Linked DNA regions of Streptomyces ficellus. The protein of the gene in region 1 interacts with the protein of each later gene in a pairwise test. Links are inferred from orthologs where the notes say so. Each region holds a gene or a part of one and is shown in the gene's direction. Other genes may lie near its edges. The genes, in order: EIZ62_RS22005 and ftsZ.

Region 1 (14,522 bases):
GTTTCGTCGTGCCGGTGATGTTCTTCCTGGGCGCGGTGTTCGCCGGGCTGTGGTGGGCGTCGGTCCACTTCGGCCGGAAGATCGACGTGGCCAAGGCGAAGTGGGCGGCCCAGGCGCAGTAGCCGCGCGCCCCGACCCGGGCGCGGTACCCGGGAACGTGCGCCCCGGTGGCCGGAAAGACCGGACCCCGTGCCGCGGCGCGGCGGCGCCCCTGTAGCCTCGGCTCACCGCACACGTATGCCTGCAAGGAGCCCTCACCCATGACCCAGCGCACGCTCGTCCTTCTCAAGCCCGACACGGTACGCCGCGGCCTGATCGGCGAGGTCATCGGTCGTATCGAGCGCAAGGCGGGCTGGGCCATCACCGCCCTCGAGCTGCGCCACCTGGACCAGGACACGCTGGAGCAGCACTACGGCGAGCACAAGGGCAAGCCGTTCTACGAGCCGCTGGTCGCGTTCATGTCGTCCGGGCCGGTCGTCGCACTGGTGGTCGAAGGCGAGCGGGTCATCGAGGGCGTACGCCAGCTGGCGGGGCCGACTGACCCGATCGCCGCAGCGCCCGGCTCCATCCGTGGTGATTTCGGCACCATCGTCCGGGAGAACCTGATCCACGCGTCGGACTCGGAGGAGTCCGCCATTCGGGAACTGAAGATTTTCTTCCCGGGCATTTCCTGACCCGCTGTCAGCCATACAGCGCTCATGACCTGGGGCGACCGATGGAATTTCGGTCGCCCTTCGGCATATGAACGCCACGACCGGGAACGCATCGCACCGACACATCGTCACCTATACAGAGGTGGGCCACCGCGCCGTGTCCGCGCAGGCGGGACTACGATGTGAATCTCCTCGCCACACACCCACCTCGCCGACCTGAGAAGCCGTCAACGCTCTAATTGGGAAGGCCCGACGCATCCTCATGGGAAACAAGGGGAACTCAATGTCGTTCATCGGCCGTGACATGGCTGTCGACCTCGGGACCGCCAACACGCTGGTGTACGTGAGGGGTCGCGGCATCGTCCTCAACGAGCCGTCCGTCGTCGCGATCAACACCAACACCGGCGGAATCCTGGCGGTCGGCGCAGAAGCGAAGAAGATGATCGGCCGGACTCCCGGCAACATCGTGGCCGTCCGGCCGCTGAAGGACGGCGTGATCGCCGACTTCGAGATCACCGAGCGCATGCTCCGCTACTTCATCCTCAAGATCCACAAGCGCCGTTACCTGGCCCGTCCGCGCGTCGTCGTCTGTGTGCCCTCCGGCATCACGGGTGTCGAGCGCCGTGCCGTCATCGAGGCGTCCACCCAGGCGGGCGCCCGCCAGGTGCACATCATCGAGGAGCCCATGGCCGCCGCCATCGGCTCCGGCCTCCCGGTCCACGAGGCCACCGGCAACATGGTCGTCGACATCGGTGGCGGCACCACCGAGGTCGCCGTCATCTCCCTCGGCGGAATCGTCACGGCGCAGTCCATCCGGGTGGCCGGTGACGAGCTGGACAACGCGATCATCCAGCACGTCAAGAAGGAGTACAGCCTCCTCCTGGGCGAGCGGACCGCCGAACAGATCAAGATCACCATCGGTTCGGCGTACGACCTGGACAGCGACGAGCACACCGAGATCCGCGGCCGGGACCTCGTCTCCGGGCTCCCCAAGACGGTCGTCATCTCGGCCGCCGAGGTCCGCAAGGCGATCGAGGAGCCGGTCAACGCCATCGTCGACGCCGTCAAGACGACCCTCGACAAGTGCCCGCCGGAGCTGTCCGGCGACGTCATGGACCGGGGCATCGTCCTCACCGGCGGCGGCGCCCTGCTGCGCGGCCTCGATGAGCGGCTGCGCCGGGAGACCGGCATGCCGATCCACATCGCCGAGGACCCGCTGGACTCGGTGGCGCTCGGCTCCGGCAAGTGCGTCGAGGAGTTCGAGGCGCTCCAGCAGGTGCTGGACGCCCAGCCGCGCAGATAGCGTGACCCACAGGTCAGCCGTACGGGTGCTGCCGGACCCGTACGGCTGATCGTTGATCCGGTTGCTCCGGTTGATATAACGGCACAACATTTCCTACGAGATTCCTACGAGGAAGGCACGGCCGCCCCACGTGAGGGACACACGAGAGAGCCGGCTGCTCCTGGTGCTGCTGGTCGCCATCGCGTTCGCGCTGATCACGGTGGACATCCGCGGCGGTGAGGAGTCACCCGTCGACGGCGCCCGACGGGCGGCCGCCACGGTCTTCGGCCCGGTCGAGGACAGCGTCGCGTCCGCCGTCAATCCGGTGGGCAACGCCATCGCGGCCGTACGGGACTCGGGCGACCGCCACAACCGCGTCGCGGACCTGGAACGGGAGAACGCCGCGCTCAAGGCGAAGCTCGGCAGCGACGACCGCAACCGCAGCCGCGTGCGGGAGCTCGACAACCTGCTGAAGAAGGCCGGCGCCGGCCAGTTCGGCATCAAGGCCGCCGAGGTCATCGCCATAGGAGCCGCCCAGGGCTTCTCCTGGACGGTGACCATCGACGCGGGCGCCCGGGACGGCATCAAGCGGGACATGACGGTCATCAACGGCGACGGGCTCGTCGGCCGCGTCACCACCGTCGGCCCCGGCACGTCCACCGTCCTCCTCGCCAGCGACCCGGACTTCACCGTCGGCACCCGGATGGAGCGGTCCGACGAACTGGGCTTCGCCACCGGCCAGGGCGACCGCCCGCTGTCGGTGCAGCTCCTCAACGGCAAGGCCAAGGTCAAGCCCGGCGACCGGCTCGTCACCTTCGGCTCCCGCGCCGACAAGCCCTTCGTACCCGGCGTCCCGGTCGGCGAGGTCGTCCGCGTCGACCCGTCCACCGGAAACCTCACGCGGAACATCTTCGTACGCCCCTACGTCGGCTTCAGCAAGCTCGACATCGTCGGCGTCGTCGTCCAGGCCCCGCGCACCGACCCCCGGGACACCGTGCTGCCGCCCAAGCCCACGCCCGAGCCGACCGTCACCGTCACGGTGACCCCGTCTCCCACCGGGGCGCCCAGCGGCGCACCGAGCGGGCCGCCCGAGGGGGAGTGACGCATGCGTTTCAACCGGATCCTGCTCTCCACGACCCTCGTCGTCGTCGCCCTGGTCCTCCAGGTGTCGATCCTGGCCCGCCTCCAGCTCCCCGGCGCCGTCCCCGACCTCCTCCTGCTCGTCGTCGTCGGCCTCTCCCTGGTGTACGGGCACGTCAGCGGCGCCCTCATCGGCTTCGGCGCCGGCCTGCTCGTCGACCTCGCCCCGCCCGCCGACCACGCCGCCGGGCGGTACGCCCTGGTCCTGTGCGTCATCGGCTACCTCGTGGGCCTCGCCAAGCCCGAGAACGGCCAGCTGCGGTCCGCCACCGGCCCCATGGCCATGGTGGTCGTCGCGGCCGTCGGCTCGACACTGCTGTACGCCGGCGTCGGAGCCCTGGTCGGCGACACCGCCGCCCGCCACGTCGGCCTGGTGTCCCTGCTGGTCACCGCCGTCATCTACGACCTGCTGCTCGCGCCCTTCACCGTGCCGTTGATCATGGCGCTCGCCAGACGCGCAGAGAACGATCCCCTCGCCGAGAACACCGGCTCCGGAAGTGATGTCGCCTCCGGCTTCATGGCGAACGGCACCGGCCTGCGGATCGGCGAACAGCGCGGCGTGCTGCGCATGAAGGCCGCCCGCAACCGGGCGGCGCGGGCCGGACGCATCAAGGGCGTCAAGCGACTGTGACCGAGGGGGCAACCGCGTCATGAGCAACATCCCCGAGACGGGCCGGACCCCCAGGGTCCAGATCCGGCTCATCGTCATCCAGGTCCTGGTCTTCTCCCTGCTCCTCACCCTCGGCGGCCGCCTCTGGTACCTCCAGATCCGGCAGGGCAAGGAGTACACCGACGAGGCGAAGAACAACCACGTCCAGCAGGTGGTCCAGCCCGCCGTGCGCGGCGCCATCCTCGACGCCCGCGGCGTCCCGCTCGCCGACAACGAGACCCGCCTCGTGGTCTCCGCGTCCCGCACCGAGCTGATGAAGATGAAGGACGACGGCAAGGGCGTCCTCACCCGGCTGGCCGGCGTCCTGGGCATGAAGCCCAAGGACGTCATGGACAAGATCCGCCTCTGCGACTCCAAGACCCCCCAGCCCTGCTGGAACGGCTCACCCTTCCAGCCGATCCCCGTCACCGACGAGGCCACCACCCAGCAGGCCCTCCAGATCCGCGAACGCGCCGAGGACTTCCCCGGCATCACCGCCGAGCCGACCGCCGTGCGCCGCTACCCCGCACCCGGCCGCGCCCGCACCGCGCAGGTCCTCGGCTACCTCTCGCCCGTCACCGACGAGGAGCTGGAGAAGGCGAAGGACACCGACTCGCCGTTCCTCCGCTCCGACATGGTCGGCCGCTCCGGCCTGGAACGCACCTACGACAAGGCCCTGCGCGGCAAGGCCGGGGTGACCCGCTACGAGGTCGACAACCTGGGCCGCGTCCTCGGCGAGGCCGAGAGCGACCCCGGCAGGCCCGGCTCCACCGTCGTCACCAGCATCGACGCCCGCGTCCAGGCCGTCGCCGAGTACGAGCTGTACCAGGCGATGAAGAAGGTGCGGGGCGAGACCGACAAGATCACCGGACGGCCGTACAAGGCCGACGCGGGCGCCGTCGTCGTCATGGAGTCCAAGACCGGCCGCGTCGTCGCCATGGCCTCCCAGCCCGACTACGACCCCAACGCCTGGGTCGGCGGCATCTCCGGCAAGGAGTACGCGAGGCTCACCGGCAAGAACTCCAACTACCCGCTGCTCAACCGGGCCATCCAGGGCCAGGCCCCGGCCGGCTCCATCTTCAAGGTGGTGTCCGCGAGCGCGGCCGTACGCGCCGGCTACCCCTTCGACGGCAGCTACAACTGCTCCAGCTCCTACAGCCTCGGCGGCCGGAGCTTCGCCAACTTCGAGTCCAAGGGCCACGGACCGATCTCCCTCGGCGAGGCCCTCAAGTTCTCCTGCAACACCGTCTTCTACGCCCTCGGCCACAAGGAGTGGCAGCGCGACGGCGGCCTCAAGGCGAAGAAGAACGCCAACGACTGGTTCTACCGGACCGCGCACGACTTCGGCCTCGGCTCCGAGACCGGCATCGACCTGCCCAACGAGGTCAAGGGCCGCATCCCGGACCGCCACTGGAAGCAGTCGTTCTGGGAGGCCAACAAGGACTCCTGGTGCAAGCAGGGCAAGAAGGGCGGCAGCTACGTCGAGCAGATCGCCTACGAGAGCTGCCTCGAGGGCAACCAGCTGAAGGCCTTCGACAGCATCAACTACGCGATCGGCCAGGGCGACGTCCTCGTCACCCCCATCCAGATGGCCACCGCCTACGCGGCCATCAGCAACGGCGGCACCCTCTACAACCCCACCATTGGCAAGGCCGTGATCAGCCCCGACGGCAAGAGCATCGAGGAGATCAAGCCCAAGCCGCACGGCAGGCTCCCAGTCGACGCCCAGACCGTCAGCGACCTCGACAAGGGGCTGCGCTCCGTCGTCGAGCCGGGCGGCACCGCGGCCTGGCGGTTCGGCGGCTGGCCGCAGGACAAGATCCCCATGCGGGCCAAGACCGGTACCGCGCAGGTGTACGGCAAGCAGACCACTTCCTGGTTCGCGACCTACACCGACGACTTCACCATCGTGATGACCATCTCCCAGGGTGGTACCGGCTCCGGCGCCTCCGGCCCCGCCGTACGCAACATCTACGACGCCCTCTACGGCCTCGACGACTCCGGCAAGCAGGACCTCAAGCGCGCCCTGCTGCCCAAGCCGCAGAGCACGCTGCCCAGGATCCAGCAGGACGGCACCATCGAGGCGCCGCCGATCAAGCCGTACGACCCCAAGTCACAGCTGGTCGACCCGGCCGAGCAGGCACAGGGGGAGGAGCCCCCGCCCGCCGGCCCGCCCCCGGTCTGGAGGGACTGACCCGCGATGACCGGAACCAACAACTTCTCCGTCTCCCGCTACGCGCCCGACCGCGGCGCCTGGGGCAGGCTCACCGCCCGCGACTCCATGGTCCGCAGGCTCGACTGGCCGCTGCTGTTCTCCGCGGTCGCGCTGTCCTTCATCGGCTCGCTCCTGGTGTGGTCCGCCACCCGCAACCGCACCGAACTCACCCAGGGCGACCCGTACGCCTTCCTCTTCCGCCACGTCCTCAACACCGGTATCGGATTCGCCCTGATGGTCGGGACGATCTGGCTCGGCCACCGCACCCTGCGCGGCGCCGTACCGGTGCTGTACGGCATCTCCGTCGTCCTGGTGCTGCTCGTCCTCACCCCGCTCGGCGCCACCATCAACGGCGCCCACGCCTGGATCGTGATCGGCGGCGGGTTCTCCCTCCAGCCCTCCGAGTTCGTCAAGATCACGATCATCCTGGGCATGGCGATGCTGCTGGCCGCCAAGGTCGACGCGGGCGACCAGCTCCACCCCGACCACCGCACGGTCGCCAAGTCCCTCGGACTCGCCGTCCTGCCCATGGCCATCGTCATGCTGATGCCCGACCTCGGCTCCGTGATGGTCATGGTCGTCATCGTCCTCGGCGTGCTGCTGGCCTCCGGCGCGTCCAACCGCTGGATCTTCGGACTCATCGGCGCCGGGGTCATCGGCGCGGTCGCCGTCGCCGCGCTCGGCGTGCTCGACCAGTACCAGATCAACCGGTTCGCCGCCTTCGCCAACCCCGAACTCGACCCGGCCGGCGCCGGCTACAACACCAACCAGGCACGCATCGCCATCGGCTCCGGCGGGCTCTACGGAGCGGGACTGTTCAACGGCCACCAGACCACCGGCCAGTTCGTCCCCGAACAGCAGACCGACTTCATCTTCACCGTCGCCGGCGAGGAACTCGGCTTCGTCGGCGGCGCCACGATCATCGCCCTCCTCGGCATCGTGCTGTGGCGCGCCTGCCGGATCGCCCGGGGGACGACCGAGCTGTACGGCACGATCGTCGCCGCCGGGATCATCGCCTGGTTCGCGTTCCAGTCCTTCGAGAACATCGGCATGACCCTCGGCATCATGCCCGTCGCGGGCCTGCCGCTGCCGTTCGTCTCCTACGGAGGATCGTCGATGTTCGCCGTGTGGGTGGCCATCGGACTGCTCCAGTCGATCAGGGTCCAGCGGCCCCTGGCCGCATAGGACCACGTCACCGCCCGCATGGACCGGCCCCTTCCGGGGCACTTGCAGGGGCATGGTGGCGGACACGAAACGCGAGATCGAGCGGAAGTACGAAGCGAACCCCGGCACGCGGCTCCCGGACCTCACCGGCGTGGGCGGCGTCTCGGACGTCGTGGACCGGGGCGTCGCCGAGCTGGACGCCGTCTACTACGACACCGACGACCTCCGGCTCGCCGCCGCGTCCATCACGCTGCGCCGCCGCACCGGCGGGAACGACTCCGGCTGGCACCTGAAGCTGCCGGTCGCCCCCGGCGTACGGGACGAACTGCGCGCCCCGCTGGAGGACGACGTGCCCGACGCCCTCGCCGCACTGGTGCGGGCCAGGACCCGCGGCGCCGCGCTCGTCCCCCTCGTACGGCTCCGCTCCCGCCGGGACGTCCGCCACCTCGTCGGCCACGACGGAGCCCTGCTCGCCGAGGCGGCCACCGACACCGTGCGCGCCGAGCTCCTCGCGCCCGGCGGCCGGAAGAGCGGCCGCAAGGGCCACCAGGAGGGCACCGCCACCGAGTGGACCGAGATCGAGGTGGAACTCGCCGACGACGGCGACCCCGCCCTCCTCGACGCCCTGGACAAGCGGCTGCGCAAGAAGGGACTGAAGTCCGCCGGCACCGCCTCCAAACTCCACAAGGCGCTCACCGACACCGGCCGCCTGCCCGCCCCGCCCCCGGACGAGGACGGCACCGCCGGCGGCCGCATCCTCGCCCACCTGCGCGAACACGCCGACAACCTGGTCACCTACGACGCCGCCGTACGCCGCGACCTGCCCGACTCCGTCCACAAGATGCGCGTCGCCACCCGCCGCCTGCGCAGCGCCTTCCGCACCTACCGCTCCGTCCTGGACCGGTCCGCCACCGACCCCGTCGCCGCCGAACTGAAATGGCTGGCCGGGGAGCTGGGCGTCGACCGCGACCAGGAAGTCCTCGCCGCACGCCTCACCGCCGGCGTCGACGCCCTGCCCGTCACCCTCCTCCTCGGACCCGTCCGGGGCCGCCTGCGCGCCTGGGACGGCGCCGGACGGGCCGGATCGCGCGGGCGCACCCTCGCCGTCCTCGACAGCGACCGGTACGCCGCCCTCCTGGACTCCCTCGCCGCCCTGCTCGCCGACCCGCCGCTGCGCCCCGCCGCCCGCAAGGACGCCGGGCCCGTCCTGCGCAAGGCGCTGCGGAAGGACCACGACCGGCTCGCCGCCCGCGTCGACCGTGCGCTCGCCCTCACGCCGGGGCCGGACCGGGACGTCGCCCTGCACGAGGCCCGCAAGGCCGCCAAGCGCGCCCGGTACGGGGCGGAGGCCGCCGCACCCGCGCTCGGCAAGCCCGCGAAACGGTTCGGCAAGCGGGTCAAGGCCGTGCAGAAGGTCCTCGGGGAGCATCAGGACAGCGTGGTCGCCCGCCGGACGCTCCGCGACCTCGCCGTCCAGGCCCACCTGTCGGGCGAGACGGCGTTCACGTGGGGCCTGCTGTACGGCCGGGAGGAGGCGCGGGCCGCGGAGTCCGAGCGGCGGCTGCCGGAGGTGTGGGCGGACGTGGACGCCGGGAAACCGCGGCGGCTCTGACCTTCCGCGGGCCGGGGTACGCTTGAGAGTCGCCCCCTGCCCGCTCATGAAGGTCTCTGATGTCCGAGTCGGTCTTCCCCCAGCTCGAAGCTCTGCTCCCGCACGTGCAGAAGCCCATTCAGTACGTCGGCGGTGAGCTGAACTCCACCGTCAAACCCTGGGACGAGTGCGACGTGCGCTGGGCGCTCATGTACCCGGACGCCTACGAGGTGGGCCTGCCCAACCAGGGCGTCATGATCCTCTACGAGGTGCTGAACGAGCGCGAGGGCGTGCTGGCCGAGCGTACGTACAGCGTGTGGCCGGACCTCGAGGCGCTGATGCGCGAGCACCGGGTGCCGCAGTTCACCGTGGACAGCCACCGGCCCGTGAAGTCGTTCGACGTCTTCGGCCTGAGCTTCTCCACCGAGCTGGGCTACACCAACATGCTCACGGCGCTGGACCTCGCGGGCATCCCGCTGGAGTCCAAGGACCGCACCCTCGACGACCCGATCGTGCTCGCCGGCGGCCACGCGGCCTTCAACCCCGAGCCGATCGCCGACTTCATCGACGCCGCGATCATCGGTGACGGCGAGCAGGCCGTGCTCGACATGACCGAGATCATCCGCGCCTGGAAGGCGGAGGGCCGCCCCGGCGGCCGCGAGGAGGTCCTCTTCCGCCTCGCGAAGACCGGCTCGGTCTACATCCCGGCGTTCTACGACGTCGAGTACCTGCCCGACGGCCGCATCGGCCGCGTCGTGCCGAACAAGTCGGGCGTCCCGTGGCGCGTGTCCAAGCACACCGTCATGGACCTCGACGAGTGGCCCTACCCCAAGCAGCCGCTCGTCCCGCTCGCCGAGACCGTCCACGAGCGGATGTCCGTCGAGATCTTCCGCGGCTGCACCCGCGGCTGCCGTTTCTGCCAGGCCGGCATGATCACGCGCCCCGTGCGGGAGCGAAGCATCACCGGCATCGGCGAGATGGTCGACAAGGGTCTCAAGGCGACCGGCTTCGAGGAGGTCGGCCTGCTGTCGCTGTCCTCCGCCGACCACTCCGAGATCGGCGACGTGGCCAAGGGCCTCGCCGACCGGTACGAGGAGGACAAGATCGGCCTGTCCCTCCCGTCGACCCGGGTGGACGCGTTCAACGTCGACCTCGCCAACGAACTCACCAGGAACGGCCGCCGCTCCGGCCTCACCTTCGCCCCCGAGGGCGGCTCCGAGCGCATGCGCAAGGTCATCAACAAGATGGTCTCGGAGGAGGACCTGATCCGCACGGTCTCCACCGCGTACGGCAACGGCTGGCGCCAGGTGAAGCTGTACTTCATGTGCGGCCTGCCCACCGAGACCGACGAGGACGTCCTCCAGATCGCCGACATGGCGATGAACGTGATCGCCGAGGGCCGCAAGGTCTCCGGCCAGAACGACATCCGCTGCACGGTCTCCATCGGCGGGTTCGTCCCCAAGCCGCACACCCCCTTCCAGTGGGCCCCGCAGCTGAGCGCCGAGGAGACCGACGCCCGCCTGGAGAAGCTGCGCGACAAGATCCGCGGCGACAAGAAGTACGGCCGCTCCATCGGCTTCCGCTACCACGACGGCAAGCCCGGCATCGTCGAGGGCCTGCTCTCGCGCGGCGACCGCCGCATCGGCGCCGTCATCCGCGCCGTCTACGAGGACGGCGGCCGCTTCGACGGCTGGCGCGAGCACTTCTCCTACGACCGCTGGATGGCGTGCGCCGACAAGACGCTGCCCGAGTTCGGCGTCGACGTCGACTGGTACACCACCCGCGAGCGCACCTACGAGGAGGTCCTGCCCTGGGACCACCTGGACTCCGGTCTCGACAAGGACTGGCTGTGGGAGGACTGGCAGGACGCGCTCGACGAGACCGAGGTCGAGGACTGCCGCTGGACCCCGTGCTTCGACTGCGGCGTCTGCCCCGCCATGCAGACCGAGATCCAGGTCGGCCCCACCGGCAAGAAGCTGCTGCCGCTGACGGTCGTCAAGTAGCCGTGTAACGTCCGCGCAACGGCCCGGCCGGGGGAGAAACCCCTGACCGGGCCGTTCGCGTCCTGCCGGGCATGGACCGCCAGGAAATGGACGCGCGCCGGCCCGAGGGGTGCCTGACGGCGGCCGTCAGGATGCCGGTACGGATCGTGGCGCTGCTCGTCGTCCTGCCCGTACGCCTCGTCTGGGACGCCCTCACCGCGTGCGGGCGGGCACTCGACCGGGTGGTGCTGCGCCCCCTCGGCCGGGTGCTGTACGCCCTGCTGATCACCCCGCTGGTGTGGCTCTACGCCCAGGTCCTCGCCCCGCTCGGGCGGGCGCTGGCGTGGCTGGCGGGGGCGCTGGTGGTGTACGGGCTGGTGAGGCCCGCCGGGTGGCTGTACCGGTGGATCCTGACGCCGCTGGGGCACGCGCTGGCCTGGCTGGGCGCGACCCTGGTCGCCGCACCGGCGCGGTGGCTGTACCGCTGGGTGCTCACCCCGGCCGGGCACGGTGTGGTGTGGCTGGCGAAGGCGCTGCTGGTGTGGCCGTGGGTGGCGCTGTGGACCTACGTCGTCGTGCCGGTCGTGCGGTACGGGATCGTCGTCCCGCTGGCCTGGCTGTTCCGGTGGGTGGTCGCCCCGCCCGCCCGGTGGCTGTACCGCTGGGTGCTCACCCCGGTGGGCCGGGAGATCCGGGACGCCGCCGTCATGGCGTGGCGGGCCGCCGGGTACGTGTCACGGGCCCTGGGGCGCGCCCTGAAGTGGCTCGGCCGGCACCTGCTGGGCCGGCCCGTGGCGTGGACCTGGCGGAACGTGTGCGTACCGGCTGGACACGCCCTGCGCGACCACCTGTGGCGCCCGGCCCGCGCGGCGCTCGCCGCCGCCCGCGTCACGCTGCGGCGGGCCCGCCTCGACGCGTGGCGGGCGCTGGCCGGCGGACCCCCGCCGGGGCGGCCTGGGGAACCCACCGGAGCACCGGCGCGTAGTCTGGGTAGTACAACGACTGCGCCCGGCGTGGCGCCCGCACCAGAGATCTCCCCGCGACAGCGGGGGTGAGCCGGGCGGGACCCCCGGGAGCCGCCCGAATTTTCGTGGGCGGAGCGCCACCGCGCCCGCCCCGCACCGAGGAGAAGAACCACTGGGCAAGCGACAGCCCGAAGGCCCGCCGCCCGCACCGGCAGTGCAGCGCATCCGCCTGCGCTACACCAAGCGCGGCCGCCTCCGGTTCACCAGCCACCGCGACTTCCAGCGTGCCTTCGAGCGCGCGCTGCGCCGCGCCGAGGTGCCCATGGCGTACTCGGCCGGCTTCACACCGCACCCCAAGGTCTCGTACGCCAATGCCGCACCCACCGGCACGGGCTCCGAGGCCGAGTACCTGGAGATCGCGCTCACCGCGCCGCGCGACCCGGAGAAGCTCCGCGCGCTGCTCGACGAGTCCCTGCCGGCCGGGCTCGACATCACCGACGCCGTCGAGGCCCGCACGCCGGGGCTCGCCGACCGGCTCACCGCCTCCGTCTGGGAACTGCGCCTGGAGCAGGTGGCGGCCGAGGACGCCGAACGCGCCGTCGCCGCCTTCCTCGCCGCGGACGCCGTCGAGGTGCAGCGCAAGACCAAGAACGGCATGCGCACCTTCGACGCACGGGCGGCCGTGGCGGACCTGGAAGCCGCACCTGCGCCGTCTGATAGGCCCGGACAGGGCCCTTGTGCGATACTGCGGCTGGTTGTTCGGCACGTGACACCTGCCGTACGACCCGACGACGTCCTGTCCGGTCTCCGAGCTGTGGCCGACCTGGCGCCGCCGGTCCCCGCAGCGGTGACCAGGCTGGCGCAGGGGCTCTTCGACGAGGAGTCCGGCACGGTGACCGACCCGCTCGCGCCCGACCGCGAGGCAGTCCTGGCCGCCCCACCCAAGGCCGCCGGACCCGCCGCCGCCCCGGAGCCGACAGGTGCAGGTTCCGCGTAGGGCGGTCGTCGCATCGCGGCCCTGGCACTCGGGAGCCACCTGGGTCGGGCCGCGTACACCCACAGGAGACTTTCGCCAGGCCGTCCGCACACCGCGTACGGAACCGGCGAGCCAGACATAACAGCTCCCGTGCGGCGCCGCGCCAGACGCGGCGCCCGGGAGCGTGACGGGAGAACCGCCCGCATGCTCGAGCCGAACGAAACCGGCACCGCCGGTAACCACAACGAAGAGAACAGCTCGCCCAGCGACACGCTGCCTCCGCGCCGCCGTCGCCGGGCCGCGTCGCGTCCCGCGGGACCGCCGGTCACGGCGGGCGCCGGGGACACGCCCGCCGGCGAGGTCGTCGTCGAGACGCCCGCCGCCGAGGTGGCCGACGTGGCCTCCCTCGCCGAGGCGCCGAACGAGGCGGCCGAGCCCGCTCCGGCCCGCCCGCGTCGCCGCGCCACCCGCAAGGCGACCGCCCCGGCGGGCGCCCCGCAGGCCGCCGAGACCGCGGAGGCTCCTGCGGCTTCCGCGCCGGAGGCTCAGCCCGAGGCGGAGGCGCCCGCCGCCCCGGCCCGCCGCCGTGCCACCCGCAAGGCGACCGCCCCTGCGACCGCCCCGCAGCCCATGGAGGCCGCGGAGGCTCAGCCCGAGGCGGAGGCGCCCGCCGCCCCGGCCCGCCGCCGTGCCACCCGCAAGGCGACCGCCCCGGCCGGTGCCCCGCAGGCCGCCGAGGCTCCCGAGGCGTCCGCACCGGAGGCCCAGCCGGAGGCGCCCGCCGCCCCGGCGCGTCGCCGTGCCACCCGTAAGGCCACCGCTCCGGCGGCCGCCCCGCAGGCCGCCGAGGAGCCGCAGGCCGCCCAGGCCCCGGTCGTCGCCGCCCCGGCTGCCGACGCCCCGGCCACCGAGGATGCCGAGGCCGCGCCGCGCCGCACCCGCCGCCGCGCCACCCGCAAGGCCACCGCCCCGGCCGGCGCCCCGCAGGCGCAGGCCCCGGCGGAGGACGAGACGGACACCGCCGAAGGCGGCGAGAGCCTGCCGGCCGCCACCGTCGCGCAGATCTCCTCCGACGAGGCGGGCGCCGAGGTCGCCGCCGCCGAGGAGGCCGCCACCCGCGGCCGTACGCGCCGCCGGGCCGCCGCCCCGCAGTTCACCGCCGAGCCGGCGAAGAAGCCCGAGCAGTCCCGCGGCCGCCGGGCCGCGCGCCCGGCCGTGCCGGTCTTCCAGGCCCCGGTCTTCACCGAGCCGATGTTCCAGACCCCGGAGACCGCCGCCGCCGCGGCCGCCGCCGAGGCCGCCGGGACGGAGGAGGCCCCGGAGGTCACCGAGACCCCCGCCGCCCCCGCACCCGCCGAGGCCGCCGCCGAGCAGCCCGAGACGGGTGGCCGTCGCCGCCGCCGTCGCCGTGGCGAGCCGGCCGAGCCGGCCGCCGAGGCCGAGCCGACCCGTACCGCCCCCGCGGCCGCTCCCGAGCCGGAGGCGGAGGCCGAGACCGACGCGGACGCCGAGGCGGAGGCCGGCGAGGGCGAGGAGACCGACGAGTTCGGTGACCGCCCCTCGCGCCGTCGCCGCCGGGGCGGCCGCCGCCGTCGCCGTGGTGACGCCACCGAGGCGGAGGAGGCCGAGGAGGCCGCCCGCGCCGAGGAGGAGGCCGACGGGGACGAGGCGGACGAGGACCAGGACGAGGCCGACGAGCACGAGGGCGGCACCCCGTCCGCGGCCGGCACCAGCAGCTCGCGCCGTCGCCGTCGCCGGCGCCGCCGCAGCGGTGACTCGGGCGCCGAGGGCGAGAGCGCGGGCGAGGAGGACGGCGTCCGTACGGTCGTCAAGGTCCGCGAGCCGCGTCCCGCCCGCGAGAAGGCCGAGCCGTCCGACGAGGTGCAGTCCATCAAGGGCTCGACC
Region 2 (16,018 bases), 560 kb from region 1 along the record:
GGCCTGCATCGGCGCCACCGAGCCCGGTCCCGGTGACTCGTGCTGGCAGGCCGTGCACGGCATCTATGCTCTGGCGTCGGGCGGATGGTTCGGTTCGGGGCTGGGCGCGAGTGTGGAGAAATGGGGCCAACTCCCCGAACCTCACACCGACTTCATCTTCGCCATCACCGGGGAGGAACTGGGGCTGGCGGGGACGCTGTCGGTACTCGCCCTCTTCGCGGCTCTAGGCTATGCGGGTATCCGCGTGGCCGGACGCACGGAGGACCCCTTCGTGAGGTATGCCGCGGGAGGTGTGACCACCTGGATCACGGCGCAGGCCGTGGTCAACATCGGTGCGGTGCTCGGGCTGCTGCCGATCGCCGGGGTCCCCCTCCCGCTGTTCTCCTACGGAGGTTCCGCCCTGCTGCCGACCATGTTCGCCGTCGGTCTGCTCATCGCCTTCGCGCGGGAGGAGCCCGCGGCGAAGGCAGCCCTGGCCATGCGACAGCCCGGTCCGGGCACATGGGCCGGGGTGAGTTGGAAGTCGATGCGACGGCGCGTCAAGAAGCGTCCGTCCGGAGAGCGGTGAATTTCGGTGCATGTCGTACTCGCCGGTGGGGGGACCGCCGGCCACATCGAGCCGGCGCTCGCCCTCGCGGACGCCCTGCGCAGGCAGGACCCGACCGTGGGGATCACGGCCCTCGGTACGGAGCGGGGTCTGGAGACCCGGCTCGTACCGGAGCGTGGCTACGAGCTGGCGCTCATCCCCGCCGTCCCGTTGCCGCGCAAGCCCACCCCTGAGCTGATCACCGTCCCGGGGCGGCTGCGCGGCACCATCAAGGCGGCCGAGCAGATCCTCGAGCGCGCCAAGGCCGACTGTGTCGTCGGCTTCGGCGGGTACGTGGCCCTGCCCGGCTACCTGGCCGCCAAGCGGCTCGGCGTGCCGATCGTGGTCCACGAGGCCAACGCCCGGCCCGGCCTGGCCAACAAGATCGGTTCGCGGTACGCGGCCGGGGTCGCCGTCGCCACGCCCGACAGCAAGCTCCGCGGCGCCCGCTACATCGGCATCCCGCTGCGGCACACCATCGCCACGCTCGACCGCGCCCGGGTCCGCCCCGAGGCGCGCGCCGCGTTCGGACTGGACCCCAACCTGCCGACGCTGCTGGTCTCCGGCGGCTCGCAGGGCGCCCGCCGCCTCAACGAGGTGATCCAGCAGGTCGCCCCGGTCCTCCAGCGCTCCGGCATCCAGATCCTCCACGCGGTCGGCCCGAAGAACGAACTGCCGCACGCCGACAACATGCCCGGGATGCCGCCCTACATCCCGGTACCGTACGTGGACCGGATGGACCTCGCGTACGCCGCGGCCGACATGATGCTGTGCCGCGCGGGCGCGATGACCGTCGCCGAACTCTCCGCCGTCGGGCTGCCGGCCGCGTACGTGCCGCTGCCCATCGGCAACGGCGAACAGCGGCTCAACGCCCAGCCGGTGGTGAAGGCGGGCGGCGGCCTGCTGGTCGACGACGCCGAGCTGACGCCCGAGTGGGTCCAGGGCAACGTGCTCCCGGTGCTCTCCGACCCGCACCGGCTGTACGAGATGTCCCGCGCCGCCGCCGAGTTCGGCCGCCGGGACGCCGACGACCTGCTCGTCGGCATGGTCTACGAGGCGATCGCGGCACGCCACAGGGCGTGAGAAGGCAGGGAGCATGGCCGGGCCGACGACGACCACCGAGCGCGGCGCGCCGGGCTCCCGGGGCGCCAGGGGCCCGCGGGCCAAGGGCTCCGGACCCAAGGGGTCGTCCCCGGCCCGGCTCGCCCCGCGGTGGCGCCCGGGGCGGCCGGGTGGCGGCCGCCGCGCCCTGCCCGGCCCCCGTGCCGTGCTCCTGATCGTCATCGTGCTCGGGCTGCTCGCCAGCGGGCTGTGGCTCTTCTACGGCTCCGCCTGGCTGCGGGTCGAGCAGGTCACCACCTCCGGTACGCGGGTGCTGACGCCCGCGCAGGTCGAGGCGGTGGCCGCGGTGCCCGTTGGGGCGCCGCTGGTGTCGGTCGACACGGACGGCATCGAGGCCCGGCTGCGGCGCGCCCTGCCCCGTATCGACACGGTGGACGTCGTCCGCGACTGGCCGCACGGCATCGCCCTGCGGGTGGTCGAGCGCACCCCGGTCCTCCTCATCGGCAAGGGAGGCAGGTTCACCGAAGTGGATGCCAAGGGTGTGCGGTTCGCCACGGTCGACGCGGCCAAGGCCCCCGAGGGCGTGCCCCTGCTGGAGCTGGCGGTCGCCTCGTCGCCCAGCCTGCGCCGCTTCGACGCCGAGCGGCTGACCGTCGAGGCGGTCGGCGTCGCGGGTGACCTGCCCGGCCGGGTTGCCGAGGACGCCAAGGTTCTCCGGGTCCGTTCGTACGACTCCATCACCCTGGAGCTGACGGGCGGCCGGACCGTGGAGTGGGGGAGCGGCGAGGACGGCGAGGCGAAAGCGCGTGCGCTGACCGCACTGATGAAAGCGGCGCCCAAAGCGGGGCACTTCGACGTGAGTGCCCCGACCGCCCCGGCGGCGTCGCGGAGTTGACGCACATATGCCCTGGCCAGCACCCTGGTTGGTCAGCGCTATGGGTGATCACATAGGGTGAAAAGAAAAACGGGAGGTTCGGCGTGTTCGTTGAACGTGCGCCACTTGTCGACTTAGTGTCCTGTTCGGAAGAGTCCAGCGAACAGAGACACTGGTAACCCTAAACTTCAACGTTAGGGTTTGGGTCGGCGTTTCGGACCGTCCCATCGGCATCCGTCGTCGCGGCGCGGGACCACCGCGCAGTGGCGACACGTAACTCGAGGCGAGAGGCCTTCGACGTGGCAGCACCGCAGAACTACCTCGCAGTCATCAAGGTCATCGGTGTCGGCGGCGGTGGTGTCAATGCCATCAACCGAATGATCGAGGTCGGTCTCAAGGGCGTCGAGTTCATCGCCATCAACACGGACGCGCAAGCTCTGTTGATGAGCGACGCCGACGTCAAGCTCGACGTCGGCCGTGAACTCACCCGCGGCCTCGGGGCCGGAGCCAACCCGGCAGTCGGTCGCAAGGCGGCAGAGGACCACCGCGAGGAGATCGAGGAGGTCCTCAAGGGGGCCGACATGGTCTTCGTCACCGCCGGCGAAGGCGGCGGCACCGGCACCGGCGGCGCTCCCGTCGTCGCCAACATCGCGCGCTCGCTGGGCGCCCTCACCATCGGTGTGGTCACCCGGCCGTTCACCTTCGAGGGCCGGCGCCGCGCCAACCAGGCGGAGGACGGCATCGCCGAGCTCCGCGAAGAGGTCGACACCCTCATCGTCATCCCGAACGACCGGCTGCTGTCCATCTCGGACCGCCAGGTCAGCGTGCTGGACGCGTTCAAGTCCGCCGACCAGGTGCTGCTCTCCGGCGTTCAGGGCATCACCGACCTCATCACCACCCCGGGCCTGATCAACCTCGACTTCGCCGACGTCAAGTCGGTCATGTCCGAGGCCGGATCCGCCCTCATGGGCATCGGCTCCGCCCGCGGCGACGACCGCGCGGTGGCCGCCGCCGAGATGGCGATCTCCTCGCCGCTGCTGGAGGCGTCCATCGACGGCGCCCGCGGTGTGCTGCTCTCCATCTCCGGTGGCTCGGACCTCGGACTGTTCGAGATCAACGAGGCGGCCCAGCTGGTCAGCGAGGCCGCCCACCCCGAGGCCAACATCATCTTCGGTGCCGTCATCGACGACGCCCTCGGTGACGAGGTACGGGTCACGGTCATCGCGGCCGGCTTCGACGGCGGCCAGCCGCCGGCCCGGCGCGACAACGTGCTGAGCGCCGGGTCGAGCAAGCGCGAGGAGCCGGCGCCCCCGGCACGCGCGACCGAGCAGCCCCGGCCGGTGAGCGGCCTCGGGACCGTCCCGGTGCGCGAGGAGTCCCCGGCCCCGGCGGCCGAACCGGCTCCGGCGGCGAACGACAGCTCCCTGTCGGTCACCCCGCCGGCGGTCCCGCCGGCCCGCCCGTACCCGGACACCTCCGCCGAGGAGCTGGACGTCCCGGACTTCCTGAAGTGACCGTGTGACGTGATAGGGCAGCACGACACAGTGAGCGGCGCGCACTTCGCCTTCACCGACCGGTGGGGCGGGGTGAGCGCCGTTCCGTACGAGGAGCTCAACCTCGGCGGAGCGGTCGGGGACGACCCCGGTTCCGTCATGACGAACCGTCGGCTCGCCGCCGAGAGCCTGGGGCTCGACCCGCGGCGGGTCGTCTGGATGAACCAGGTGCACGGGCGTGACGTCGCCGTGGTCGACGGACCGTGGGCGCCGGACGAACCGGTCCCGGCGGTGGACGGCGTCGTCACCGCCCGGCGCGGGCTCGCGCTCGCGGTGCTCACCGCCGACTGCACCCCCGTCCTGCTGGCCGACCCGGTCGCGGGCGTCGTGGGCGCGGCGCACGCCGGCCGCCCCGGGATGGTCGCGGGCGTCGTCCCGGCCACGGTCGAGGCCATGATCGCTCTCGGCGCCGAGGCGTCGCGGATCACCGCCCGTACCGGCCCGGCCGTCTGCGGACGCTGCTACGAGGTGCCCGCGGCCATGCGGGACGAGGTGGCCGCCGCCGTACCGTCGGCGCACTCCGAGACGAGTTGGGGCACTCCGGCCGTCGACGTGACCGCCGGAGTGCACGCGCAGCTCGACGCGCTGGGGGTGCGCGACCGGAGTGCGTCGGCGGTGTGCACGCTCGAGTCGCGCGACCACTACTCGTACCGCCGCGACCGCACGACCGGGCGGCTCGCCGGATATGTCTGGTTGGACGGTTGAGGATGACGGACCGCAAGGCTGAACTCGCCCAGAACCTGGCGCGGGTGGAGGAACGTATCTCCGCCGCGTGCGGGGCCGCCGGCCGCCGCCGCGAGGAGGTGACCCTGATCGTGGTCACCAAGACCTACCCCGCGAGCGACGTGCGGCTGCTGCATGAGCTGGGGGTCCGCCACGTCGCCGAGAACCGGGACCAGGACGCGGCCCCCAAGGCCGCCGCCTGTGCCGACCTCGACCTCACCTGGCACTTCGTCGGCCAGTTGCAGACCAATAAGGTCCGTTCCGTGGCGAGTTACGCGCACGAGGTGCAGTCGGTCGACCGGCTGAAGCTCGTCGGCTCGCTCTCCGCCGCCGCGGCGCGCGCCGGGCGTGAACTGGGGTGCCTGATCCAGGTCGCGCTGGACGCGGAGTCCGGCGAGCGGGGGGAGCGCGGAGGCGTCGCCCCGGACGGCGTCGAGGAGTTGGCGGCGGCGGTGGAGGAGGCGCCGGGCCTCCGGCTCGACGGGCTCATGACCGTGGCACCGCTGGCCGGGCCGTACGCCGGACGGCAACGGGCCGCGTTCGACCGGCTGATGGAATTGGCATCCCGCCTGCGCGCGTCCCGTCCTGCTGCGAACATGGTGTCAGCAGGGATGAGTGCGGACCTCGAGGACGCGGTGGCGGCCGGGGCGACACATGTGCGCATCGGTACGGCGGTACTCGGAGACCGACCCAGGCTCGGGTAACGTCGCGAAGCAAGTCGGACCACAGCAGAAAATATGGTCATTTCCGCCGAACAGCGGACAGGCCTCGTGGATCGCGGGCACTTGGTGACGCTGTGCCCACTAATGGTGAGGGCGATCCACCACAGAGCGGAGGACTCAGAGAATGGCCGGCGCGATGCGCAAGATGGCGGTCTACCTCGGCCTCGTGGAGGACGATGGGTACGACGGCCGGGGCTTCGACCCCGATGACGACTTCGAACCCGAACTGGAGCCGGAGCCCGAGCGCGACCGACGGCGCCACCAGCCCCCGCACCAGGCTTCGCACCAGGTCTCGCACCAGGCGGAGCGCGAGGAGCCGGTGCGGGTGGTCCAGCAGCCGCCCGTGCAGCGCGAGCCCGTTCCGCTTCCCGCTGAAAGCGGACGTCCGGCGCGAATCGCCCCCGTGGCATCCATCACACCTGAACGCCCGAGCCTGGAGAAGAACGCACCGGTGATCATGCCCAAGGTCGTGTCCGAGCGGGAGCCCTACCGCATCACCACACTTCACCCACGGACCTACAACGAGGCCCGTACCATCGGGGAACACTTCCGCGAGGGCACCCCTGTGATCATGAACCTCACCGAGATGGATGACACGGACGCGAAGCGACTTGTCGACTTTGCCGCCGGTCTCGTCTTCGGGCTGCATGGCAGCATTGAGCGAGTGACGCAGAAGGTGTTCCTGTTGTCGCCTGCTAACGTCGATGTCACGGCGGAGGACAAGGCCCGCATCGCAGAGGGCGGATTCTTCAACCAGAGCTGAGAGCACGACACCGGGAACGACCCGGCCGGGAGGCCGGTGGACATGGGATCAGGGGAGAGGGAAGCGCGGGATGAGCGTCGCACTACAAGTGATCTACATCGCTCTGATGTGCTTCCTTGTCGTCCTGATCTTCCGGCTGGTCATGGACTACGTCTTCCAGTTCGCACGTTCATGGCAACCCGGGAAGGCGATGGTGGTCGTTCTGGAGGCCACCTACACTGTCACCGATCCACCACTGAAACTTCTGCGGCGGTTCATCCCGCCGCTGCGTCTCGGGGGCGTGGCACTCGACCTGTCCTTCTTCGTTCTGATGATCATCGTCTACATCCTGATCTCCATCGTGAACAGCTTCATGATGAGGGTGTGAGGGTGTAGCGATCCGGTCCTGCCGACTGCCGACGACTACGTAGAGGTGAAGGAAAGATGCCGCTGACCCCCGAGGACGTGCGGAACAAGCAGTTCACGACCGTCCGCCTCCGAGAAGGCTATGACGAGGACGAGGTCGATGCCTTCCTCGACGAGGTCGAAGCCGAACTGACGCGCCTGCTCCGCGAGAACGAGGACCTGCGCGCCAAGCTGGCCGCCGCCACGCGCGCGGCCGCGCAGAACCAGCAGCAGCAGGGGATGCGCAAGCCGCCGGAGCAGCAGGACCGGCCCGTGGGTCCCGGCGCTCCCGTCCCCGCCGCCATATCCGGACCACCGGTCCAGCAGCAGCCCCCGCAGATGGGTCCGCCCCAGCTGCCCGGTGGTGCCCCGCAGCTGCCGGCCGGCCCGAGCCACGGCGGCCCCCAGGGCCAGCACGGCCCCGGCTCCATGCAGGGCGGCCCCATGCAGGGCGGTCCCATGGGTGGCCCGATGGGCGGTCCCATGGGTGGTCCCATGGGCGGTCACGGCCCGCAGATGCCGCAGCCCGGTCAGGGCCCCGGCGGCGACAGCGCGGCCCGCGTCCTCTCCCTCGCCCAGCAGACCGCCGACCAGGCGATCGCGGAGGCCCGTTCCGAGGCCAACAAGATCGTCGGCGAGGCCCGGTCGCGCGCCGAGGGCCTGGAGCGCGACGCCCGCGCCAAGGCCGACGCCCTGGAGCGGGACGCCCAGGAGAAGCACCGCGTCGCGATGGGCTCGCTGGAGTCCGCCCGCGCCACGCTGGAGCGCAAGGTCGAGGACCTGCGGGGCTTCGAGCGCGAGTACCGCACCCGCCTGAAGTCGTACCTGGAGAGCCAGCTGCGCCAGCTGGAGACCCAGGCCGACGACTCGCTGGCCCCGCCGCGGACCCCGTCCGCCGCGCCGTCGCTGCCGCCCTCCCCGTCGATGGCGTCCGCGGGCGCGAGCGCACCGTCGTACGGCGGCAACCAGACCATGGGCGGCGGCCCGTCGATGGGCGGTGGCCCGTCCTACGGCGGCCAGCAGCAGATGTCGCCCGCGATGACGCAGCCGATGGCACCGGTGCGGCCGCAGGCGCCGCAGCCGATGCAGCAGGCGCCGTCGCCGATGCGCGGTTTCCTCATCGACGAGGACGACAACTGACGGCGGCGGGTCGCGCGCGCAGCGCGTAGCCGTCGGTCGGCAGGCAGTCGGGCCGGGGCCCGGGACGTAGTGACGTCCCGGGCCCCGGCCCGTTTGTCGCTCGTACCCGTTGTGGGCGTCCCGCTGGGGCGATGGGGGTCCCCCCTGCTCGAGCGGAGCCGAGAGCTTGGGGGAGGGTGGGCGCAACGGGACCGGGGCGGTGCCTGTCGTCGGTTCCCTGCGGGGCGGTGCCTGTTCCCGGTTCGCCTGCGGGCGGTGCCTCGTGCCGGTGACCCCCGTGGGTGGGGGGCGTGGCCCCTCCGGGCTCGCCTCCTCGGGGCCGGCGGCCTCGGGTTACGCGTAAGGGGAGCCCCGGTAACGCCGCCGGTCCCCTGCGGGGGCGACCCTGCACGGCCCCGCCCCGGGTACGTCGCCGGGTGCGGGAACGCGGAAGGGCCCGGCCACGGGAGGGTGGCCGGGCCCTTCGGGGCGGTTAGGCCTTGCGGAGGCGGAACGTGAGGGAGAGGCCCTCGTCGGTGAACGGGGCGCCGTAGGTGGCGTCCGCGTCGGCGGAGGAGAAGTCGGTCGCCAGGACCTCGTCCGCGATCAGCTCCGCGTGGTCCGCGAGGGCCGCGACGACCTCGGGGTCGGTGGACTCCCAGCGCAGGGCGATCCGGTCCGCCACGTCCAGACCGCTGTTCTTGCGGGCCTCCTGGATCAGGCGGATCGCGTCACGGGCCAGGCCCGCGCGGCGCAGCTCCGGGGTGATCTCCAGGTCCAGGGCGACCGTCGCGCCCGCGTCGGAGGCCACCGACCAGCCCTCGCGCGGGGTCTCCGTGATGATCACCTCGTCGGGAGCGAGGGTGATCGTCTCGCCGTTGACGTCGAGGGTCGCCTCGCCGTTGCGCAGGGCGAGGGAGAGCGCGGCCGCGTCGGCGGCGGCGACCGCCTTGGCGACGTCCTGGACGCCCTTGCCGAAGCGCTTGCCGAGGGCGCGGAAGTTCGCCTTGGCGGTCGTGTCGACCAGCGAGCCGCCCACCTCGGAGAGGCTGGCGAGGGAGGTGACGTTCAGCTCCTCGGTGATCTGGGCGTGGAGCTCGGGGGAGAGGGCCTCGAAGCCGGTGGCGGCCACCAGGGCGCGGGAGAGGGGCTGGCGGGTCTTCACGCCCGACTCCGCGCGCGTGGCGCGGCCCAGCTCCACCAGGCGGCGCACCAGGGCCATCTGGGAGGAGAGGGCCGGATCGATGGCGGACAGGTCCGCCTCCGGCCAGGTGGAGAGGTGGACCGACTCGGGCGCGCCGGGGGTGACCGGGACGACCAGGTCCTGCCACACGCGCTCGGTGATGAACGGGGTCAGGGGCGCCATCAGGCGGGTGACGGTCTCGATCACGTCGTGCAGGGTCCGCAGGGCCGCCTTGTCCCCGTGCCAGAAGCGGCGCCGGGAGCGGCGTACGTACCAGTTGGAGAGGTCGTCGACGAAGGCGGACAGCAGCTTGCCGGCGCGCTGGGTGTCGTACGCCTCCAGGGCCTGGGTGACCTGGTCGGTCAGCGCGTGCAGCTCGGAGAGCAGCCAGCGGTCCAGGACCGTGCGGTCGGCCGGCGCCGGGTCGGCCTCGCTGGGCGCCCAGTCGGAGGTGCGGGCGTACAGGGCCTGGAAGGCGACGGTGTTCCAGTACGTGAGGAGGGTCTTGCGGACCACCTCCTGGATCGTGCCGTGGCCGACGCGGCGGGCCGCCCAGGGGGAGCCGCCGGCCGCCATGAACCAGCGCACGGCGTCCGCGCCGTGCTGGTCCATGAGCGGGATCGGCTGGAGGATGTTGCCCAGGTGCTTGGACATCTTCCGGCCGTCCTCGGCGAGGATGTGGCCCAGGCAGACCACGTTCTCGTACGACGACTTGTCGAAGACGAGGGTGCCGACGGCCATGAGGGTGTAGAACCAGCCGCGGGTCTGGTCGATGGCCTCGGAGATGAACTGCGCCGGGTAGCGCTTCTCGAAGAGGTCCTTGTTCTTGTACGGGTAGCCGTACTGCGCGAACGGCATCGAGCCCGAGTCGTACCAGGCGTCGATGACCTCCGGGACGCGGGTGGCCGTCTCCTGGCAGGTGGGGCACGGGAAGGTCACGTCGTCGATGTACGGGCGGTGCGGGTCCAGCGACGACTGGTCGGTGCCCGTCAGCTCGGACAGCTCGGTGAGCGAGCCGACGCAGGTGAGGTGGTCGTCCTCGCAGCGCCAGATGGGCAGCGGGGTGCCCCAGTAGCGGTTGCGGGAGAGCGCCCAGTCGATGTTGTTGTTCAGCCAGTCGCCGAAGCGGCCGTGCTTGACGGAGTCCGGGAACCAGTTGGTGTTCTCGTTCTCCTGGAGCAGGCGGTCCTTGACAGCGGTCGTACGGATGTACCAGGACGGCTGCGCGTAGTACAGCAGCGCCGTGTGGCAGCGCCAGCAGTGCGGGTAGCTGTGCTCGTACGCGATGTGCTTGAAGAGCCGTCCACGGGCCTGGAGGTCGGCCGTGAGCGCCTCGTCGGCCTTCTTGAAGAACTGGCCGCCGACGAGCGGCACGTCCTCCTCGAAGGTGCCGTCCGGGCGGACCGGGTTCACCACGGGCAGGCCGTAGGAGCGGCAGACCTTGAGGTCGTCCTCACCGAAGGCGGGCGACTGGTGGACCAGACCGGTGCCGTCCTCGGTGGTGACGTAGTCCGCGTTGACGACGTAGTGCGCCGGGGCCGGGAACTCGATCAGGTCGAACGGGCGCTCGTAGGTCCAGCGCTCCATCTCGGCGCCGGTGAAGGTCTGGCCGGTGGCCTCCCAGCCCTCGCCGAGGGCCTTGGCGAGGAGCGGCTCGGCGACGAGCAGCTTCTCCCGGCCGTCGGTCGCGACGACGTACGTGACGTCGGGGTGGGCGGCGACGGCGGTGTTGGACACCAGGGTCCACGGGGTGGTCGTCCAGACCAGCAGGGACGCCTCGCCGGCGAGGGGGCCGGAGGTCAGCGGGAAGCGGACGAAGACCGAGGGGTCGACGACCGTCTCGTAGCCCTGGGCCAGCTCGTGGTCGGACAGGCCCGTGCCGCAGCGGGGGCACCACGGGGCGACGCGGTGGTCCTGGACCAGCAGGCCCTTGTCGAAGATCTCCTTCAGGGACCACCAGACCGACTGGACGTACTCCGGGTCCATGGTGCGGTACGCGTCGTCCAGGTCGACCCAGTAGCCCATCCGGGTCGTCAGCTCGGCGAACGCGTCGGTGTGGCGGGTCACCGACTCGCGGCACTTGGCGTTGAACTCGGCGATGCCGTACGCCTCGATGTCCTTCTTGCCGGAGAAGCCGAGCTCCTTCTCGACGGCGAGCTCGACCGGCAGCCCGTGGCAGTCCCAGCCGGCCTTGCGGGCCACGTGGTAACCGCGCATGGTGCGGAAGCGGGGGAAGACGTCCTTGAAGACGCGGGCCTCGATGTGGTGCGCGCCGGGCATGCCGTTGGCGGTGGGCGGACCCTCGTAGAAGACCCACTCGGGGCGGCCCTCGGACTGCTCAAGGGACTTCTGGAAGACCTTGGCCTCGCGCCAGAAATCGAGCACGGCGTGCTCGAGCGCGGGCAGGTCGACCTGGGCGGGTACCTGGCGGTACTGCGACATCGAATCCTCCGGCGGACTGTTCCTCGTTCCGTCGGAGGGACGAGAGCGCCTGCGCTGCGCGGCTCCCGCGGTACCACCCTCCTTGGCCCGGGCGCCTCGTGGGCGTCCTGAGCCCCCTCATTGGGGTCGCGATGCCGGGTCTACTGGCCGCGCGGTCTCCCGCGGGTGTTCTTCCGGCGGCTCCGGGGTGATGCTTCACGTCGCGCTCGCCCCCGGGCTCTCACCGTCCCCGGGTCGCTCATGGCTGCGTACGACGCTACTCGTCCCCATCCAAGCCTTTCGCTGCGCCCAGTGTAAGCGCCCGGCAAGGCAGCGGCCGACCGGTTTTCCGGGCGGGCGGCCGGGGTGCGGCCAGCGGTGCGGGGTGACCCGAATGGCCACACGCGGTCCGGCGGGCTCCGGGGCGGCCTCCGGGCGCGATCGGAGGCGGATTACCGGGCGGGGAGCTGGGCACAACGGATGCAGGCCGTCGGTGCCACGGGGGAGGGGCGTCCGGACGGCGGCGTGCCCCGTTGCCGCGGGGCCCCAGTCGATTTATCGTCCCAGCACGATTCGCGAGCAAGATCACAATATGTGAAGGGGCCGCGAGATGGTGGCGAAGAAGACCGCCGTGAAGAAGACGGCGTCGTCCGGCAGATCCACCGCCACGGCCACGGGCGCGGCGGCCAAGGACACGACGGGGAAGAAGACCACGGCGTCGCCGTCGGCGTCGTCGGCCGCGGACCGGGAGGCGCCGGCGCGGGCGCGGGCGCGCAAGACGGTCGTGAAGAAGGCGGTGGGCGGTTCCGGGGCCGCGCGGGCCGACGCCGCCGCGAAGAAGGCGGACCGGTCCGCGAAGCGCGCCGAGACGGCGGAGGCCGCGGCTCCGGCCGCGGACGGCCCCCGTGCCCGGAAGGCAGCCACGCGAAAGGCGCCCGCCGCCGGACCGTCGGCCGCGGACGGCCCCCGTTCCCGGAAGGCAGCCACGCGAAAGGCGCCCGCCGCCGAGGCTCCGGCCGCAAAGGCCCCCGCCGGCAAGGCCGCCGCCAAGAAGGCCGCTGCGGCGAAGAAGGCGGCCGCGAAGAAGACCACCGCCCACAAGGCTGCCAAGAAGGCGGTCTCCGAGGCGGCCGTCGGCGAGGAGGCCCCGCCCGCGGAGGCGCCCGTCGGCAAGGCTCCCGCCGACAAGGTTCCCGCCAGGAAGGCCGCCGCCAAGAAGGCTCCTTCCAAGAAGGCTGTCGCTCAGGAGGCCGTCGGCGAGGAGGCCCCGCCTGGGGAGGCGCCCGCCAGCAAGGCTCCCGCCAGGAAGGCCGCCGCCAAGACGGCGCCTGCCAAGAAGGCGCCCGCCAAGAAGGCGCCCGGCAAGAAAGCTGTCTCTGAGGCGGCCGTCGGCGAGGAGGCCCCGCCTGCGGAGGCGCCCGCCGGCAGGGCGGCGGCCAAGAAGGCCGCTGCGGCGAAGAAGGCGGCCGCCAAGAAGACCACCGCCCACAAGGCCGCCAAGAAGGCCCCACCGCAGGGGCGGAGGACGGCGGACGCCGGGCCGGCGGACGGGAAGAGCGGCGCCGTGGGAGGGCGCCGGGCGGGTACCAAGCGCGTGGCCGGCAAGGCCGCGGAACAGGCCGCAGCCGCGGCCGAGGGGGCGGCCCAGGCCGCGGAACAGACAGGAGCCAGGACAGTGGCAGCGAAGAAGACCGCGGACGTGACCACGGCGCCAGCCGGCTCGGCCGTGCCCCTTGCCCGGGGCGGCGTCGCCGACACGGCACCGGAGGAGCTCGCCGTACGGCCCGGGGAGGACCCCTGGACCTCCGAGGAGGTCGCCGGGGCGCGGGCCGAGCTGGAGGGCGAGGCGGTCCGCCTCGAGGCGGAGATCACCGCCTCCGAGGAGGCCCTGTCGGGGCTGATGCGGGACTCCGGGGACGGTGCCGGGCACGACGAGGCCGACACCGGCACCAAGAACATCACGCGGGAGCACGAGATGGCGCTCGCCGCCAACGCCCGGGCCACCCTGGAGCAGATCCAGCACGCGCTGGAACGGCTGGACACCGGGACGTACGGACTGTGCGAGGTGTGCGGCAAGCCCATCGGCAAGGCGCGGATGCAGGCCTTCCCGCGGGCCACGCTCTGCGTGGAGGACAAGCAGAAGCAGGAACGGCGAGGCTGAACCCGTACGTGTGTGCCGTACCCTCGTGCACAGTAGGCACCTAGGTTGAGGGACTCACGTGGCAGAGGCGGAGCGCACCATCGGTACGCCGGACGTTGACGACGAGGCCGCGGCGCCCGCCGAGCGGCCCAGGGGCAGGCGCCGCGTCCTGGCGCTGTTCGTCGTGGCCATGGTGGCCTACCTGCTCGATCTCGGCAGCAAGATGATCGTGGTGGCCAAGCTGGAGCACCACGAGCCGATCCAGGTCATCGGTGACTGGCTGAGGTTCGTGGCGGTGCGCAACCCGGGCGCGGCGTTCGGGATGGGCGAGGCCTTCACGGTCATCTTCACCTGCATCGCCGCGACGGTGATCGTGGTGATCATCCGGCTGGCGCGCAAGCTCTACAGCCTGCCCTGGGCGATCGCGCTGGGCCTGCTGCTCGGCGGGGCGCTCGGCAACCTCACCGACCGGATCTTCCGCTCGCCCGGCGTCTTCGAGGGCGCGGTCGTGGACTTCATCGCGCCCGCGCACTTCGCGGTGTTCAACCTGGCGGACTCGGCGATCGTGTGTGGCGGGTTCCTCATTGTGATCCTGTCGTTCCGGGGGCTGGACCCCGACGGGACCGTCCACAAGGACTGACAAGGCATACTCGACGGGTGAGCACGCTTCCCGAGATCCGTACGCTGCCCGTTCCCGATGGCCTGGAAGGCGAGCGCGTCGACGCCGCCATCGCCCGTATGTTCGGGTTTTCCCGCACCAAGGCGGCCGAGCTGGCCGCCGCCGGGAAGGTGCTCGTCGACGGCGCCGCCGTCGGCAAGTCCGAGCGGGTCAGCGGTGGTGCGTGGCTCGAGGTGGAGATGCCCGGCGCCCCCGCGCCCGTGCAGATCGTCGCCGAGCCCGTCGAGGGCATGGAGATCGTCCACGACGACGACGACATCGTCGTGATCGTGAAGCCCGTCGGCGTGGCCGCGCACCCGAGCCCCGGCTGGACCGGGACCACCGTGATCGGCGGCCTCGCGGCGGCCGGGTACCGGATCTCGACGTCCGGCGCCGCCGAGCGGCAGGGCATCGTCCACCGCCTCGACGTCGGTACGTCCGGGCTCATGGTCGTGGCCAAGTCGGAGCGGGCGTACACGCTGCTCAAGGCGCAGTTCCGGGAGCGCACGGTCGACAAGCGGTACCACGCGCTCGTGCAGGGCCACCCGGACCCGCTGAGCGGGACCATCGACGCGCCGATCGGACGCCACCCGAACCACGACTACAAGTGGGCCGTGACCGCCGACGGCAAGCCCTCGGTGACCCACTACGACCTGATCGAGGCCTACCGCGCCGCCTCCCTGCTCGACATCAAGCTGGAGACCGGCCGCACGCACCAGATCCGCGTCCACATGTCGGCCCACCGCCACCCCTGCGCCGGCGACCTGACCTATGGCGCCGACCCGACCATGGCGAAGCGCCTCGGCCTCACCCGGCAGTGGCTGCACGCCGTGCGGCTCGGCTTCGAGCACCCGGCGGACGGCCGGTGGGTCGAGTTCGAGAGCACCTACCCGGAGGACCTCCAGGCCGCCCTGGACCGGATCGCCGCGGAGAGCGCGTGAGTGACGTCGTCGTACGGGAGGCCGTGAGCGAGGCCGACCGGAAGGCGGGCTTCGCCGTCCGCCGTGAGGTGTTCGTCGTCGAGCAGGGCGTGCCCGAGGACATCGAGTACGACGCGTACGACGCGACCGCCGTCCACGTCCTGGCCGTCCGCCGCGCCGACGGGACCGCCCTGGGCACCGGCCGGCTGCTGTACGGGGCGGACGCGGCCGGCAAGACGGGCGGCGCCGAGGGCGTGGGTTCGCTGGGCCGGCTCGCGGTGGCCCGGGACGCGCGGGGCCTCGGCGTCGGCGTGGCCCTGGTGCGGGGCATCGAGGACGCGGCACGCGCGCGTGGCCTGACGGCGGTGGACCTGCACGCACAGACGCACGCACTCGGGTTCTACGAGCGGCTCGGCTACGAGGCGTACGGGGACGAGTTCCAGGACGCGGGGATCCCGCACCGGGCGATGCGCCGGGTCCTGTGACGCCCGTGGCAGGGTTGACCTCCGGATCTTGACGGAGTGAACGGCCGGAGGGCGCACCGTGGACCAGCTGGCTCTGCTGCTCGTGCTGCTGCTCGGGGCGGTGCTGACCGTGCCCCTCGGGGAGCGGCTGGGGCTGCCCGCCCCCGTACTGATGACGCTCGCCGGAGTGGTGCTGGCCCTGCTGCCCTTCGTGCCGAACGTGGAGATCCCGCCGGACTTCATCCTGCCGCTGGTGCTGCCGCCCCTGCTGTACGCGGCGGTGCAGCGGACGTCGTGGCGCCAGTTCGCGGCCAATGTGCGCCCCATCCTCCTGCTCGCGGTGGCGCTGGTCTTCGTGACCACGGCCGCCGTGGCCGCCGTGGCGCACACCGTCGTCCCGGGCCTGCCCATCGCCGCGGCCGTGGCGCTCGGCGCGCTCGTCGCGC

Evidence for each region.
Region 2: the proteins of EIZ62_RS22005 (region 1) and ftsZ interact in binary tests that used the Escherichia coli proteins (3 or more experiments, as listed by UniProt). The link is inferred for Streptomyces ficellus from one-to-one orthologs.

Annotation. Positions count from the first base shown.
Region 1 is NZ_CP034279.1:4,920,280-4,934,801, forward strand. What follows is about bases 18-2,946. They hold EIZ62_RS22005 (rod shape-determining protein), read left to right. Parts: upstream 18-936; coding sequence 937-1,956; downstream 1,957-2,946. Other genes in these bases: EIZ62_RS21995 (DUF4233 domain-containing protein), read left to right, coding at 18-122; ndk (nucleoside-diphosphate kinase), read left to right, coding at 261-674; mreC (rod shape-determining protein MreC), read left to right, coding at 2,087-2,946. In the rest of the region: more of EIZ62_RS21995, read left to right, coding at 1-17; more of mreC, read left to right, coding at 2,947-3,037; rod shape-determining protein MreD, read left to right, coding at 3,041-3,706; mrdA (penicillin-binding protein 2), read left to right, coding at 3,726-5,918; rod shape-determining protein RodA, read left to right, coding at 5,925-7,124; EIZ62_RS22030 (CYTH and CHAD domain-containing protein), read left to right, coding at 7,180-8,715; EIZ62_RS22035 (TIGR03960 family B12-binding radical SAM protein), read left to right, coding at 8,775-10,697; EIZ62_RS22040 (hypothetical protein), read left to right, coding at 10,769-11,731; EIZ62_RS22045 (TIGR03936 family radical SAM-associated protein), read left to right, coding at 11,856-12,638; EIZ62_RS22050 (Rne/Rng family ribonuclease), read left to right, coding at 12,822-14,522. UniProt on the Escherichia coli protein: Forms membrane-associated dynamic filaments that are essential for cell shape determination. Acts by regulating cell wall synthesis and cell elongation, and thus cell shape.
Region 2 is NZ_CP034279.1:5,478,655-5,494,672, forward strand. The notes cover bases 1,957-4,928. They hold ftsZ (cell division protein FtsZ), read left to right. Parts: upstream 1,957-2,821; coding sequence 2,822-4,036; downstream 4,037-4,928. Other genes in these bases: EIZ62_RS24510 (cell division protein FtsQ/DivIB), read left to right, coding at 1,957-2,543; pgeF (peptidoglycan editing factor PgeF), read left to right, coding at 4,067-4,780; EIZ62_RS24525 (YggS family pyridoxal phosphate-dependent enzyme), read left to right, coding at 4,783-4,928. In the rest of the region: putative lipid II flippase FtsW, read left to right, coding at 1-568; murG (undecaprenyldiphospho-muramoylpentapeptide beta-N-acetylglucosaminyltransferase), read left to right, coding at 575-1,669; more of EIZ62_RS24510, read left to right, coding at 1,683-1,956; more of EIZ62_RS24525, read left to right, coding at 4,929-5,502; EIZ62_RS24530 (cell division protein SepF), read left to right, coding at 5,645-6,283; EIZ62_RS24535 (YggT family protein), read left to right, coding at 6,354-6,650; EIZ62_RS24540 (DivIVA domain-containing protein), read left to right, coding at 6,707-7,807; ileS (isoleucine--tRNA ligase), read right to left, coding at 8,280-11,411; EIZ62_RS24550 (TraR/DksA family transcriptional regulator), read left to right, coding at 12,001-13,551; lspA (signal peptidase II), read left to right, coding at 13,610-14,170; EIZ62_RS24560 (RluA family pseudouridine synthase), read left to right, coding at 14,188-15,129; EIZ62_RS24565 (GNAT family N-acetyltransferase), read left to right, coding at 15,126-15,593; EIZ62_RS24570 (Na+/H+ antiporter), read left to right, coding at 15,652-16,018. UniProt on the Escherichia coli protein: Essential cell division protein that forms a contractile ring structure (Z ring) at the future cell division site. The regulation of the ring assembly controls the timing and the location of cell division.